Regions from separate parts of the Photobacterium sp. 270122K genome, predicted to be linked through region 3. Evidence: riboswitches for the same ligand, from Rfam matches in the RefSeq annotation. Region 3 holds a riboswitch; each other region holds the start of a gene.
The links. A riboswitch is a leader RNA that binds a small molecule or an ion and turns the genes downstream of it on or off. The one in region 3 is predicted to bind thiamine pyrophosphate.
Positions count from the first base shown of each region.

Region 1 (4,217 bases), on a different contig from region 3:
AATCGGCGGTTGGGAAAAATCGCGCCCTTGGTTACTCGCCTCGTTCTTTCTGCCTATTTCAATGCTATGGGTGGTACCTGCATCAGTACGTTGTCTATATTGCGACTTTCTACAGATACTGTGAGTGAGCCCTCGAATTTTCATTTGCAGTTTGAGTGTGGATCCGTAAGATACACTCATACATTAGGGGTGTAGCTCCAATTGGCAGAGCAGCGGATTCCAAATCCGCGTGTTGGGAGTTCGAATCTCTCCACCCCTGCCAGATTTTAAAGCCTCAGCAGAAATGCTGAGGTTTTTTTATACCTAAACAAAAGGCTCTCGTCGTAAGACGAGAGCCTTTTGTTGTTTCTAAGCATACAGTGTGGGTTAGCTTTTCATCATCAGTTGGTAACCGATAAAGCAGGCGGTAATGCTGAGTGTAACGTTGAGCAGGATATTGAGGCCGGCTTTAATGAAGTCACCTTGTTGCATCAAAATCACATTGTCCATGGAAAAGGTGGAGAACGTAGTGAGGGCGCCAAGAAAGCCTAAGCCAATCAGTGGGCGGGCAGGGACGGCTCCTATCATGCCCTGGTTGAGGGCTGACATCATCAAGCCCATGATCATCGAGCCTACCACGTTGACCACCAGTGTGCCGTACGGAAAACCGCGTCCGAACAGGGACACACAAAGTTCAGAAATTAAATAACGGGAGCAAGCACCGAATGCCCCGCCCAGGGCGATCAGCCCCAGAAAAATGAACTGGTTCATTGGGATCTCATTGGGTAAGTAAAGAATGCCATACTAATACCATGTTCTGGCCGTCACGATTACCTTCAGACGGTGATATTTTTGCAATCATTGATTGAGCTGTATATTGCTATGCCGTCTCGGGTGTACGCTGCCTGTTAGGTATAGCATGGTGTTAAGCATATTGTTGAGATTAAAGGAGAGAATCATGGCACTTTATCCCACAGTCTTAGTGGCGGTTAATCCTGATGATAACGAAGCCCATCGGTTAGTGGTGAAAGCGGCTGTGGTCGCCGAGCAAAACAATGCCGAATTGCATTTGGCCTTTGTGGAGCCGGGTATGGGGAATGTGAGTTTTGCGGATGCAGAATTAGAGCTGGATGCCGTGCACGACACTTTGGCGAAACAACGCCGACAACAACTTATGGCGCTGGCATCACAGTCACCGTATCACGTGAGTGGTATTCATTTAGCTAACGGGGATGTGATCAAGCATTTGGTCGCCTTGACTGACACACTGGAAGCCAGCTTGGTGATCATTGGATGCCGTAAATCTGGCATTCATTGGTTGGGAGATGTGGGTCATGCCCTGTCTCAGCATATTCGTGGTGATGTGCTGATGTGTCAGTGATCACAAACAAAGTGCGAATGTCGTAGGGTTTGTGACTGAGAGTCGGTGAAACGGGTCTTTCCGGTTGATGATGCTGATTGGCTTACTTATACTCGAGACTCAACTTGTCGGAGTGCCACTTGGCTGAGACCGCATTGCGGGATCCGTAGAACCTGATCAGGCTAATACCTGCGAAGGGAACAAGAGAATGTTATCTGTATTGCCATGTAATTTTACTTACCCGATCAACATGGCTGCAGTTTCAGATGATGCTACACCCCCTACGTGTAGCCTCTTGTTTACGCACCCATCCGTCAAGCAACTTTCCCTAATGGATTAACAGGAAATTGCTATGTCGAATCGCAAACAAGCGAGACTGGAAGCGAAACAATTTATTGAATCATTAACGATTCAGCCTTACCCCAATTCGCACAAAGTGTATGTCACCGGTAGCCGTGACGATATTCGTGTGCCGATGCGTGAAATCTGCTTGGCCGACAGTTTGGTCGGCGGCACGAAAGATGTCCCCCTGTTTGAACCGAATGAACCGGTGCGGGTGTACGACACCTCTGGTTTTTATACCGATCCTAACCATGAGATCGATATTTATACCGGTTTACCTCAAATCCGTGAAGCCTGGATTGCGATGCGGGGTGATACCGAGTTTTTGGATGAGCAGAGCTCGGCGTATTCCAAAGAACGTTTAGCCGACAAAACCTTGGATGACTTACGCTTTGGTGAACAAGCCCGTATTCGTCGCGCCAAACCCGGTGCCAATGTCACCCAGCTACACTACGCCCGCCAAGGCGTGATCACCCCAGAGATGGAATACATTGCGATTCGGGAAAACATGGGGCGGGCCAAATACCGCGATGAAGTCCTGAATCAGCAACACCCGGGCATGGCATTTGGTGCCACTCTGCCGGCAGAGATCACCCCTGAGTTTGTCCGTCAGGAAGTGGCCGAAGGCCGCGCCATTATCCCCGCGAATATCAATCACCCTGAATCGGAGCCAATGATCATTGGCCGTAACTTCCTGGTTAAAGTGAATGCCAATATCGGCAATTCCTCCGTCAGCTCCTCCATTGAGGAAGAGGTGGAAAAACTGGTGTGGTCGACCCGCTGGGGCGGCGATACGGTGATGGATCTGTCGACCGGCCGTAATATCCACGAAACCCGTGAATGGATCATCCGTAACAGCCCTGTGCCAATCGGGACGGTGCCGATGTATCAGGCGCTGGAAAAAGTGAACGGAATTGCGGAGAACCTCAATTGGGACGTGTTCCGGGATACCTTGCTCGAGCAAGCTGAGCAAGGGGTGGATTACTTCACTATTCATGCCGGTGTGTTACTGCGTTATGTGCCGATGACCGCGAAACGGGTGACCGGCATTGTGTCACGAGGCGGCTCTATCATGGCCAAGTGGTGCTTAGCCCATCATAAAGAAAGCTTCCTCTATGAGCACTTCCGTGAGATCTGTGAGATCTGTGCCCAATACGATATCTCCCTGTCATTGGGTGATGGGCTGCGTCCCGGCTCGGTGGCTGATGCCAATGATGAAGCCCAGTTCAGTGAATTGCGTACCTTGGGTGAGCTGACCAAAATTGCCTGGGAATACGATGTGCAGGTGATGATTGAAGGCCCTGGCCACGTACCGATGCACATGATCAAAGAAAACATGGAAGAGCAACTCAAGCACTGCCATGAAGCCCCTTTCTATACCCTCGGCCCTCTGACCACGGACATTGCACCGGGTTATGATCACATTACGTCCGGGATTGGCGCCGCCATGATTGGTTGGTACGGCTGTGCCATGTTGTGCTACGTCACCCCGAAAGAACATTTAGGCCTACCGAATAAAGAAGACGTCAAAGTCGGGCTTATCACGTACAAGCTGTGTGCCCATGCGGCTGACTTAGCCAAAGGGCACCCCGGTGCACAGGTCCGTGACAATGCCTTGTCCAAAGCGCGCTTTGAATTTCGGTGGGAAGATCAATTTAACCTCGGCTTGGATCCGGAAACCGCGCGTGCTTACCACGATGAAACCCTGCCGCAAGAGTCCGGCAAAATCGCCCATTTCTGTTCAATGTGTGGCCCGAAATTCTGCTCAATGAAAATTTCGCAGGAAGTGCGTGAATACGCCAAAGATTTGGATCAACAAGCCGCCCAAGCGGTGGCCATTGAGGTGATGGACGATTCGGCGGTGGCGATTCAGCAGGCTGGTATGCAGCAGATGTCGGCAGAATTCAAAGCCCGAGGGAGTGAACTTTATCACCCTGCTAAAGAGGATAGTTAATGAACGCAGTCTGTTTACCCGATCATCTGACGCCGCTATTGATGCACTTAGAGCCGCTGCTGGCAGCGGCGGAGCATTATGCACTGGGCGAGCCTGTGCAACTGGCGTGGAGCGAATCGGCAGTGGTAGACATGGATGTGGACGGGCGACGTTTTACGGTGGCGTTTGATGCGCCAGAGCCCGTCAATCAAGAGGATGACGTGACGGGTTATGTGGTGCATGACCAGTGGTTAGCCCCGTATCCGACGTTAACGGACATCCAGCAGCAGGTCGCAGTGACCCCTTCGATGGTGGTGTGTGGCCTGCCGACCGAGCAAGGGTGCGTCGATGTGTGGCATCACGACGGCGAAGCCCGTGCGGTGTATTGCCACCATACCGGTGCGTGTGATGCGCAGCGGGCCATGCTGCTCGCGGCATTAGCATTAGATTACCCGTTGGAAGATGCGGTGACGTTGGCGCGTGCCTATGCCCGTCGCTATGTGTTTGCGACCGATGGCGATGCGGGGCCGACATGGCCGGTTGACCACCGTTTGTTCCCGCGTCCGCTGACCGCCAATCATCCGGAAGTGGCCGACTTGGGCT
Region 1 covers NZ_JBPOEN010000009.1:339-4,555, forward strand. Annotated here, with positions in the region: tRNA gene ACSF8W_RS16145 (tRNA-Trp) at 186-262, shown strand; gene crcB (fluoride efflux transporter CrcB) at 367-750, opposite strand; gene ACSF8W_RS16155 (universal stress protein) at 938-1,360, shown strand; TPP riboswitch at 1,459-1,556, shown strand; gene thiC (phosphomethylpyrimidine synthase ThiC) at 1,692-3,635, shown strand; gene thiE (thiamine phosphate synthase) at 3,635-4,217, shown strand, end outside.
Region 1: linked by a shared signal. The riboswitch ahead of thiC (phosphomethylpyrimidine synthase ThiC) and the one ahead of thiD (bifunctional hydroxymethylpyrimidine kinase/phosphomethylpyrimidine kinase) in region 3 are both predicted to bind thiamine pyrophosphate.

Region 2 (4,217 bases), on a different contig from region 3:
CTGGGTGCCAAAGCCGGACTTATCGCGCCGGATCAAACCACCTACGACTACATCCAAGGGCGCAAATTCTCCCCACAAGGCGCCGATTTTGACGCCGCCGTGGCGTACTGGAGCACCCTAAAAACTGACGAGGATGCGCAGTTTGATCATGTGGTGACACTGGATGCCAAAGACATCAAACCGCAGGTCACCTGGGGCACGAATCCGGGGCAAGTGATTGCGGTGGATCAGCCTATCCCCGCGCCAAGCGACTTCAGCGATCCGGTTGAGCAAGCCTCTGCCGTGAAAGCACTGGCTTACATGGGGCTGGAAGCAGGCAAAACCCTGGCCGATTTCCGCATTGATAAAGTGTTTATCGGTTCGTGCACCAACTCACGCATCGAAGACATGCGTGCTGCTGCTGCGATTGCCAAAGGCCGTAAAGTGGCCGCCAATGTGCAAGCTTTGGTGGTACCGGGATCGGAGCAAGTGAAAGCACAGGCTGAAAAAGAAGGGCTGGATACGATCTTTATCGAGGCCGGTTTTGAATGGCGCCTGCCGGGCTGCTCCATGTGTCTGGCGATGAACAACGATCGCTTGGGACCGCATGAGCGTTGTGCGTCCACCAGTAACCGTAACTTTGAAGGCCGTCAGGGCCGTGATGGTCGCACCCACTTGGTGAGCCCGGCCATGGCCGCTGCTGCCGCGTGTGCGGGCCACTTCGTTGATATCCGTGAACTTGAACCTGCGGCAACGCCGGCCTAACAGAAGGAACGCACAATGACAGGATTCCAACAGCATACTGGCTTGGTCGTCCCACTGGACGCCGCCAATGTCGATACCGATGCCATTATTCCCAAGCAGTTTCTGCAAAAAGTCACCCGCACCGGGTTTGGCAAACATCTGTTTCATGACTGGCGCTTCTTGGATGATGCCGGTCAGCAGCCGAACCCCGCGTTCATCATGAATGCGCCGCGCTATCAGGGTGCGAGCATTTTGCTCGCCCGTGAAAACTTTGGCTGTGGATCATCCCGTGAACACGCCCCGTGGGCATTGGCAGATTACGGTATTCAGGTCATGATCGCGCCGAGCTTTGCCGATATTTTTTACGGCAACAGCATCAATAACCAAATGGTGCCGGTACGCCTGACTGAGCAGGAAGTGGATGAACTGTTCCAGTATGTGGACGCGAACGAAGGCGCAACCATCACGGTGGATTTAGAAGCGATGACGGTCACCTCCAATGGCAAAGTATATACGTTCGAGATCGACGCCTTCCGTCGTCACTGCTTGCTTAACGGTCTGGATAACATCGGTCTGACGCTGCAACATGAAGCGAAAATCGCGGATTATGAGCGCAATATCCCCGCATTTTTAGCCTAACCTCGATTCACAAAACGCGCCTCAGCCAGATAACATCATGGGCTGCGGCGCATTTTTTATCCTCCCGAAAGCTTTTCTCTTCTTTGCCGGTCTGATGTCTTAACCCTATATAGGCTCATCAGCCCACTTTTCAAGGAGATCGCCATGCGTTTGATCTTGCTCGTCAGCTTGTTACTCATCCCCTCGCTATCGTGGGCTGCGCCCAAGGCCGACCTCTGGCCATATTGGCAGGCGACCCAAGCCAACAGTACGCAGACCGTCGATCATCAACGCTGGCAACAGTTGCTGGATCGTTACTTGGTCGTCGCGCCCTCACAAACCCGCTTTCGCTATAGTGCCGTCACCGACAACGATCAGTACGCACTGGGCCGCTACCTGCGCGATCTGGCTGCTATCGATCCGCGCCAACTCAATCGCCGTGAGCAGTTTGCCTATTGGGTGAACCTGTACAACGCGCAGACTGTGAAGCTGATCCTCGCTCATTATCCGGTGTCGTCTATCACCAAGATCGGCGGCTTTTTCAGCTTCGGTCCGTGGGATGACGACGTCGTGACCATCAACGGCAAACCACTTTCCCTCAATGATATCGAACACCGGATCTTGCGCCCTATCTGGCGTGATCCGCGTATTCACTACGCGGTCAATTGTGCCAGCCTCGGCTGTCCTGATTTGCTGCCGCGCGCCTTTACCGCCAATAACACCGACACCTTGTTAGAGCAGGCCGCCAAACGCTTCATTAACAACGACAAAGGCGTCAAGATCAACGGCGACAGCGTCCAGTTGTCCTCCATTTATGACTGGTACGGGACTGACTTCGGCACCCAACGGGAACTACAACAGCACCTCAACCGCTACCGCACCGGGACGCCTGTCACCTTACAACATGTCCGTTACGACTATGACTGGCGACTCAATGCTGCCCAATAAGTGATTGTCTTCCTTGCTGAGCACTAGCCACGCCAGCATCCCCCTATTACAATATGCTCGTTCTCATTGGGGAGCCCGAACACAAAAAAGGGCTGAGATTGCACCGCAAAACCCACTGAACCTGATCCAGTTAGCACTGGCGTAGGAATTGAGACCGAGTCATGCACTTTCTGCCCTGAGTCAGACACACTCGACTGACAGGCAGATCTCAACCCTGTGCCCTCTTATTTATCTCGTTTGCCGGATGCAAACGTAGCAGGAGCACACCGTGAAAAAAGCCCTTTCCCTTTTTGCTGTCTCATTGACGAGCGCGATCGCCACCAGCCCAGCATGGGCCGCAGAAAATGCCAACGCGAACAGCGATAACACGCTGACCGTGTACACCTACAGCTCGTTCGCCTCTGACTGGGGACCGGGACCGGCGATTGAAAAAGCCTTTGAAGCGCAGTGTGATTGCGATTTGCAATTCATCGCACTGGATGATGGGGTATCCATTTTGAACCGCGTGCGTCTGGAAGGCAAAAATTCAAAAGCCGATGTGCTATTAGGACTGGATAACAACCTGATCAGCGAAGCGAAAAAAACCGGCCTACTGGCGGAACACAATGTCGATACCCGTCAGGTGACCCTTCCGAATGGCTGGACGGACACCACGTTCGTGCCGTATGACTTTGGCTATTTTGCTTTTGTGTATGACAGCAGCAAACTGACGAACCCGCCGAAAAGCTTGGATGAACTCGTTAAACGCGATGATCTCAACATCCTGTATCAAGATCCTCGCACATCCACGCCCGGCCAAGGCTTAATGCTGTGGATGAAGTCCGTCTATGGCGATAAGGCCGCAGACGCGTGGCAACAACTGGCGAAGAAAACCGTCACCGTCACCAAGGGGTGGTCGGAAGCCTACAACATGTTCCTTAAAGGCGAAGCGGACATGGTGCTCTCTTACACCACGTCACCGGCTTATCACCTGATCGCCGAGAAAGACGCAAAATACAAAGCCGCGAATTTCAGCGAGGGGCATTACCTGCAAGTGGAAGTGGCAGCCAAGCTGAAAAGCAGTGATAACCCGGTACTGGCGGATCAATTCATGGCCTTCATCTTGACGCCGGCATTCCAAGACCAAATCCCAACGGGCAACTGGATGTATCCGGTGATCAAGCAAACGTTGCCAGCCGGCTTTGAGCAATTAACCCTGCCAAGCAAGGCGCTGGAATTTAACGCCGATGAGGTCGCGAAACAGCGCCGTAGTTGGATCCGAGAATGGCAATATGCGCTGACTCAGTAACATTTCGACTAAGCCACACACCGATAGTAGGCACTTACCTTGCACTCCCGCCACACCGTTTTATTGCCCGGCCTATTGAGCGCCGGGCTGATCATCGCCATCGTGATCAGCGCTTTAGGGGCGTTAATCGTCGAAGCGAACACACTCGATATCCTGCCGTTATGGCAGGATCCGTATTTACGCCATGTAACGGGCTTTTCGTTCACGCAAGCACTCCTGTCAACGTTACTCAGCATCGTACCCGCGATCCCCGTCGCTTATGCGCTGTCACGCCGCCAATTTCCCGGAAAGGCCCTGCTCTTGCGGGTGTTTGCCATGACGCTGGTGCTGCCGGTGCTGGTCGCGGTGTTTGGCCTGTTGGCCGTGTACGGCAATAACGGTTTACTGATGCATGGCCTACATACGTTAGGCTGGCAACCGGCTGTGTCCTTGTATGGGTTACAGGGGATTTTGCTCGCCCACGTGTTTTTGAACCTGCCGTTGGCGACGCGCCTGCTGTACCAAAGCCTGGAAAGCATTCCGCACGAACAGCATCAACTCGCGACCCATTTGGGGCTGTCCAGTTGGCAACAGTTTCGGTTTGTCGCTTGGCCGCGTTTGCGCCAGCAATTACCCCATGTGATTGGCTTGGTGTTCATGC
Region 2 covers NZ_JBPOEN010000015.1:41,961-46,177, reverse strand. Annotated here, with positions in the region: gene leuC (3-isopropylmalate dehydratase large subunit) at 1-744, shown strand, start outside; gene leuD (3-isopropylmalate dehydratase small subunit) at 760-1,362, shown strand; gene ACSF8W_RS21645 (DUF547 domain-containing protein) at 1,507-2,289, shown strand; TPP riboswitch at 2,347-2,454, shown strand; gene thiB (thiamine ABC transporter substrate binding subunit) at 2,558-3,577, shown strand; gene thiP (thiamine/thiamine pyrophosphate ABC transporter permease ThiP) at 3,617-4,217, shown strand, end outside.
Region 2: linked by a shared signal. The riboswitch ahead of thiB (thiamine ABC transporter substrate binding subunit) and the one ahead of thiD (bifunctional hydroxymethylpyrimidine kinase/phosphomethylpyrimidine kinase) in region 3 are both predicted to bind thiamine pyrophosphate.

Region 3 (4,217 bases):
CACGTTTGCGGCCGATCTCTTCCATCATTTCGATTTCAGATTCTGGCAGTTCGTCAATGTCGTAGCGGGCTTTCAAGCGCTCAGGGTAAGCTTGTGCCAAGTATTCAACGGTAAAGAAAGCGACATCGATGTAATCCATCGCGGTATCTTTCACTGCGCCTGTAGCCGCAAGGCGGAAACCACTGTGCGGGTTTTCCACTTTTGGCCACAAAATCCCTGGGGTATCAGATAGCACAATGCCGTTTTGCAGGTTAATACGCTGCTGCTGACGGGTCACCGCTGGCTGGTTACCGGTAATCGCCACTGAACGCCCTGCAAGGGTGTTGATGATGGTGGATTTACCGACGTTTGGAATACCCATGATCATGGTGCGAATATGCTTGCCCATGTCTTCACGGTGTGGGGCCAGTTTGCGGCATAACTCAGTGATTTTATTCACTTCGTTGATGTTTTCTGTGGTGATGGCAATGGCTTTTACGCCTTGCTCTTGTTCAAGGTGATTGATCCACAGTTCCGTCATTTCCGGATCCGCCAAGTCGCGCTTGTTCAGCACTTTAACGACAGGCTTGTTGTTCTTTTCACGGAACGTTTTGATCAGTGGATTTTCACTACTGAAAGGAATACGGGCATCAAGCACTTCAATGATCACATCGATCTTCGGAAGCACTTCTTCAATCTCTTTACGCGCTTTGTGCATGTGGCCCGGGAACCACTGGATTGTGTTACTCATAGGGAAACTCTATTTTCTTTTTCCGGCTTGCGCGCACGTTAGGGTAAGCGCAACCGGTGGAATTCATGTCGGTTATTTGCAGCAGTCGGCCGCATCACCAACGATTACGGTTTGTGAGGAAGTGTAACGTACTTCTTGATATACATAAATCTTTTCAATGATTATGGGCTGTCGGGCAATCAGCCATAGGCTTGAGGTGGTTTGTTAGGCCGTGTACATTACGCAACACGATTACTATTGAGTGTGAAATTTTGATTATTCGTTTAATGGTACGGTATTGGGTTGCCGTGACTATTCTGATTCTATTGGCGATCACGGTACTGTCGCTCTCTCCGATGGCGAGTTTACCGCCTGTACCGGGAACGGATAAAACCCCCCATTTTATCGCGTATGCCGCGTTAATGTTTCCGGCGGCGTTTGTCAGGCCGCGTTATTGGCTCGCGCTGGCCGGTGCTTTCTGGTTGTGGAGTGGGGCCATAGAACTGATCCAGCCGTATGTGAACCGGTATGGTGAGTGGTTGGACATGGCCGCGAATGGTGGCGGTATAGTGTGTGGCATCGTATTGGCTATGTTGGCTCGTTATGTCGTGGGTCACTTTACAGACAGGAATGCGCCATAGAACCTCTAAATAAAGTGTTTCGACCCACAGAATCAATGTGATGCAAGTTTGATATGTTGCACTTTTATTGAAAATTGCTACTATCGCAACAGTATAGTCGGGGGGCCAGTAGGCTGAGATCGCATCGCGAGACCCGTTGAACCTGATTCAGTTAACACTGGCGTAGGGAACTATCTGTCTTGCTGATGATGACCTCTCCTTCCTCATTATTCATGTCTTGGCTTGATAAGTCCTAGAACGTCAGTTCGAGGAATGATTATGTCAAATTTATCGTATGTTCCCCAAGCGCTTGACGCATCGACCCCCATTGTTCTGACCATTGCCGGTTCAGATAGCGGTGGTGGTGCCGGTATTCAAGCCGATATTAAAGCCATTTCAGCCACTGGCGGTTATGCCTGTTCGGTGATCACCGCTATCACAGCGCAAAATACGCTAGGCGTCTCTGCCATTTGTCCGATCCCGGTTGAACATGTGGAATACCAATTGGATGCGGTGTTCTCTGATCTCAATGTTGTCGCCGTTAAAGTCGGTATGTTGGCCGATAGCGAGATCATTAAGGTGGTGGCGGCCAAAATTCAGCAGTACCGTCCTGCTCATCTTGTTGTTGATCCCGTTATGGTTGCTACAAGCGGCGACTTATTATTAGAAAACACCGCGATCAGTACATTGAAATCCGCGTTATTGCCGTTAGCCGATGTCATCACCCCCAATTTGCCAGAAGCCGCAGCACTTATTGGGGGGGTAATCCCAACCAATGAAGATGAAATGGCGGCAATGATTGCAGATCTGCGTCAACTCGGTGCCAAGAGTGTTTTGCTGAAAGGTGGCCACTTAGAGCAAGATGAAAACAGTAACGATTTACTGATCCTCTCTGACGATGTGCAACGCTTGAGTGCGAAACGCGTACAAACGCGCAATACGCACGGCACCGGTTGTACCTTGTCGTCAGCCATCGCCTCTTATTTGGCGCAAGGCAACGATTTGTTGCAAGCCGTGACCTTGGGTAAGCAGTATATCTCGCAGGCCATTTTGCATGCGGATGCGTTAGATATCGGCAAAGGCCATGGCCCGGTTAATCACTTCTTCCCTGGTCATAACGATGTCCGCTAGTGTGTCATCGATCACTCTCCCGTTATCCCTTGATGATCATCATGGGGTGGCGGTGAGCATTGAAGACGGCTATTTACATTATCTCGACAGTGAAACGGCAACGTTGGCGGGGCTGAATATGCAGATCCCCGCTAGCCAGTGGACTTGTTTATTGGGGCGCAGTGGGTGCGGTAAAAGCTCATTACTGCGTTATTTAGCCGGGTTATTGGATAACAGCGTGGTGTGGAACGGGCACCTGACGACGACGCCGGCGTGTGATTTGCATGCGCATATTGCTTATATGGGTCAGCAAGATTTGTTGATGCCGTGGCTAACGGTGCTCGAGAGCGTCATGTTGAGTACCCGGTTTGGTGATTCTGCCTCACGTCAAATATCAATGTCAGCGAAACAAAAAGCCCTCGCGTTACTGGCGAGTGTAGGGTTAGCCGACAAAGCCCATTATCGACCACAACAATTATCCGGCGGAATGCGTCAGCGGGTGGCATTGGCTCGCACCTTGATGCAAGACAAGCCCGTGGTACTGATGGATGAGCCGTTTTCCGCGCTTGATGCGGTCACACGCCATAAATTGCAAAACCTCGCTTGTACGCTGCTGAAAGGTAAAACCGTGGTGCTGATCACCCATGATCCGCAAGAAGCCCTGCGTCTGGCCGATGCGTTGTACATCCTGCAAGGACAGCCTGCTAGGGCGATGGCGCTTGACGTGCCTGCGTCAGTGACACCGCGTGACTACAACGCCGATTGTGCCCGCTTGCAGCAAGTGATCTTGACGCGCTTGGAGCAAGACGATGACTAACCTGACCCGATTAACTTCAGCATCCTCCGCGGCGCAATCGTCATCCTCTACAAAGACGGCCATTTCTGTCTCCCCGTTATCGCATCCATTGGTGCGAGTGGCGATCAGTACGGCGGTCATCATCGGCCTTTGGCATGCCATTGTGGTGGTATTTGCGATGCCGTCTTTTATTTTACCGGCACCGCTGGATGTGTTTGAGCGCATGATACAGCGACACGATGTGTTGCTGAAACATACTTGGGTGACCGCACAGGAAATCGTATTTGGTTTGTTGTTAGGGTTGTCGATGGGGCTGTTTTTTGCCCTGCAAATGCTGCTGTTCAAACCGTTGAAGCGTTGGTTATTGCCGCTGTTGATCGCTAGTCAAGCCATCCCCGTGTTCGCCATCGCTCCCGTGCTGATGTTGTGGCTGGGTTATGGGATCGGTTCAAAAGTGGTGATGGCCGCGTTGATTATCTTCTTCCCCGTGACGACCTGCTGCTATGACGGCTTGCGTAATACGCCAACGGGATACCTTGATTTAGTCAGCACCATGGGCGCCACGAAATGGCAGCGTTTGCGCTATGTGCAGTTGCCGGCGGCGTTACCTACCTTGGCGTCCGGCATTCGTGTCGCGGTCGTCATCGCCCCGATCGGTGCGGTGGCCGGTGAATGGGTCGGCTCCAGCGAAGGGCTAGGCTACCTGATGCTCCAAGCCAATGCCCGCATGATGATTGATGAAATGTTTGCTGCATTATTCATCCTTTCCGCGTTATCAGTGTCGCTGTATTTCATCACCGACAAAGTGCTTAAACGCCTGATCCCTTGGGAAGCCGATTAATTATCCAGATTATAACAATGTTAATTATTTGCCACACAGAAGAAGGACATAGCATGAAAAAAACAGGCATGAAAAAGACAGGCATGCGATACGCCGCCTCGGCGGTTTCACTCCTCGTATCGCTCATGATGTCGGGTACTG
Region 3 covers NZ_JBPOEN010000003.1:264,335-268,551, forward strand. Annotated here, with positions in the region: gene ylqF (ribosome biogenesis GTPase YlqF) at 1-730, opposite strand, end outside; gene ACSF8W_RS07275 (VanZ family protein) at 1,018-1,350, shown strand; TPP riboswitch at 1,439-1,536, shown strand; gene thiD (bifunctional hydroxymethylpyrimidine kinase/phosphomethylpyrimidine kinase) at 1,609-2,460, shown strand; gene ACSF8W_RS07285 (ABC transporter ATP-binding protein) at 2,450-3,256, shown strand; partial or broken gene ACSF8W_RS07290 (ABC transporter permease) at 3,351-4,076, shown strand; gene ACSF8W_RS07295 (ABC transporter substrate-binding protein) at 4,130-4,217, shown strand, end outside.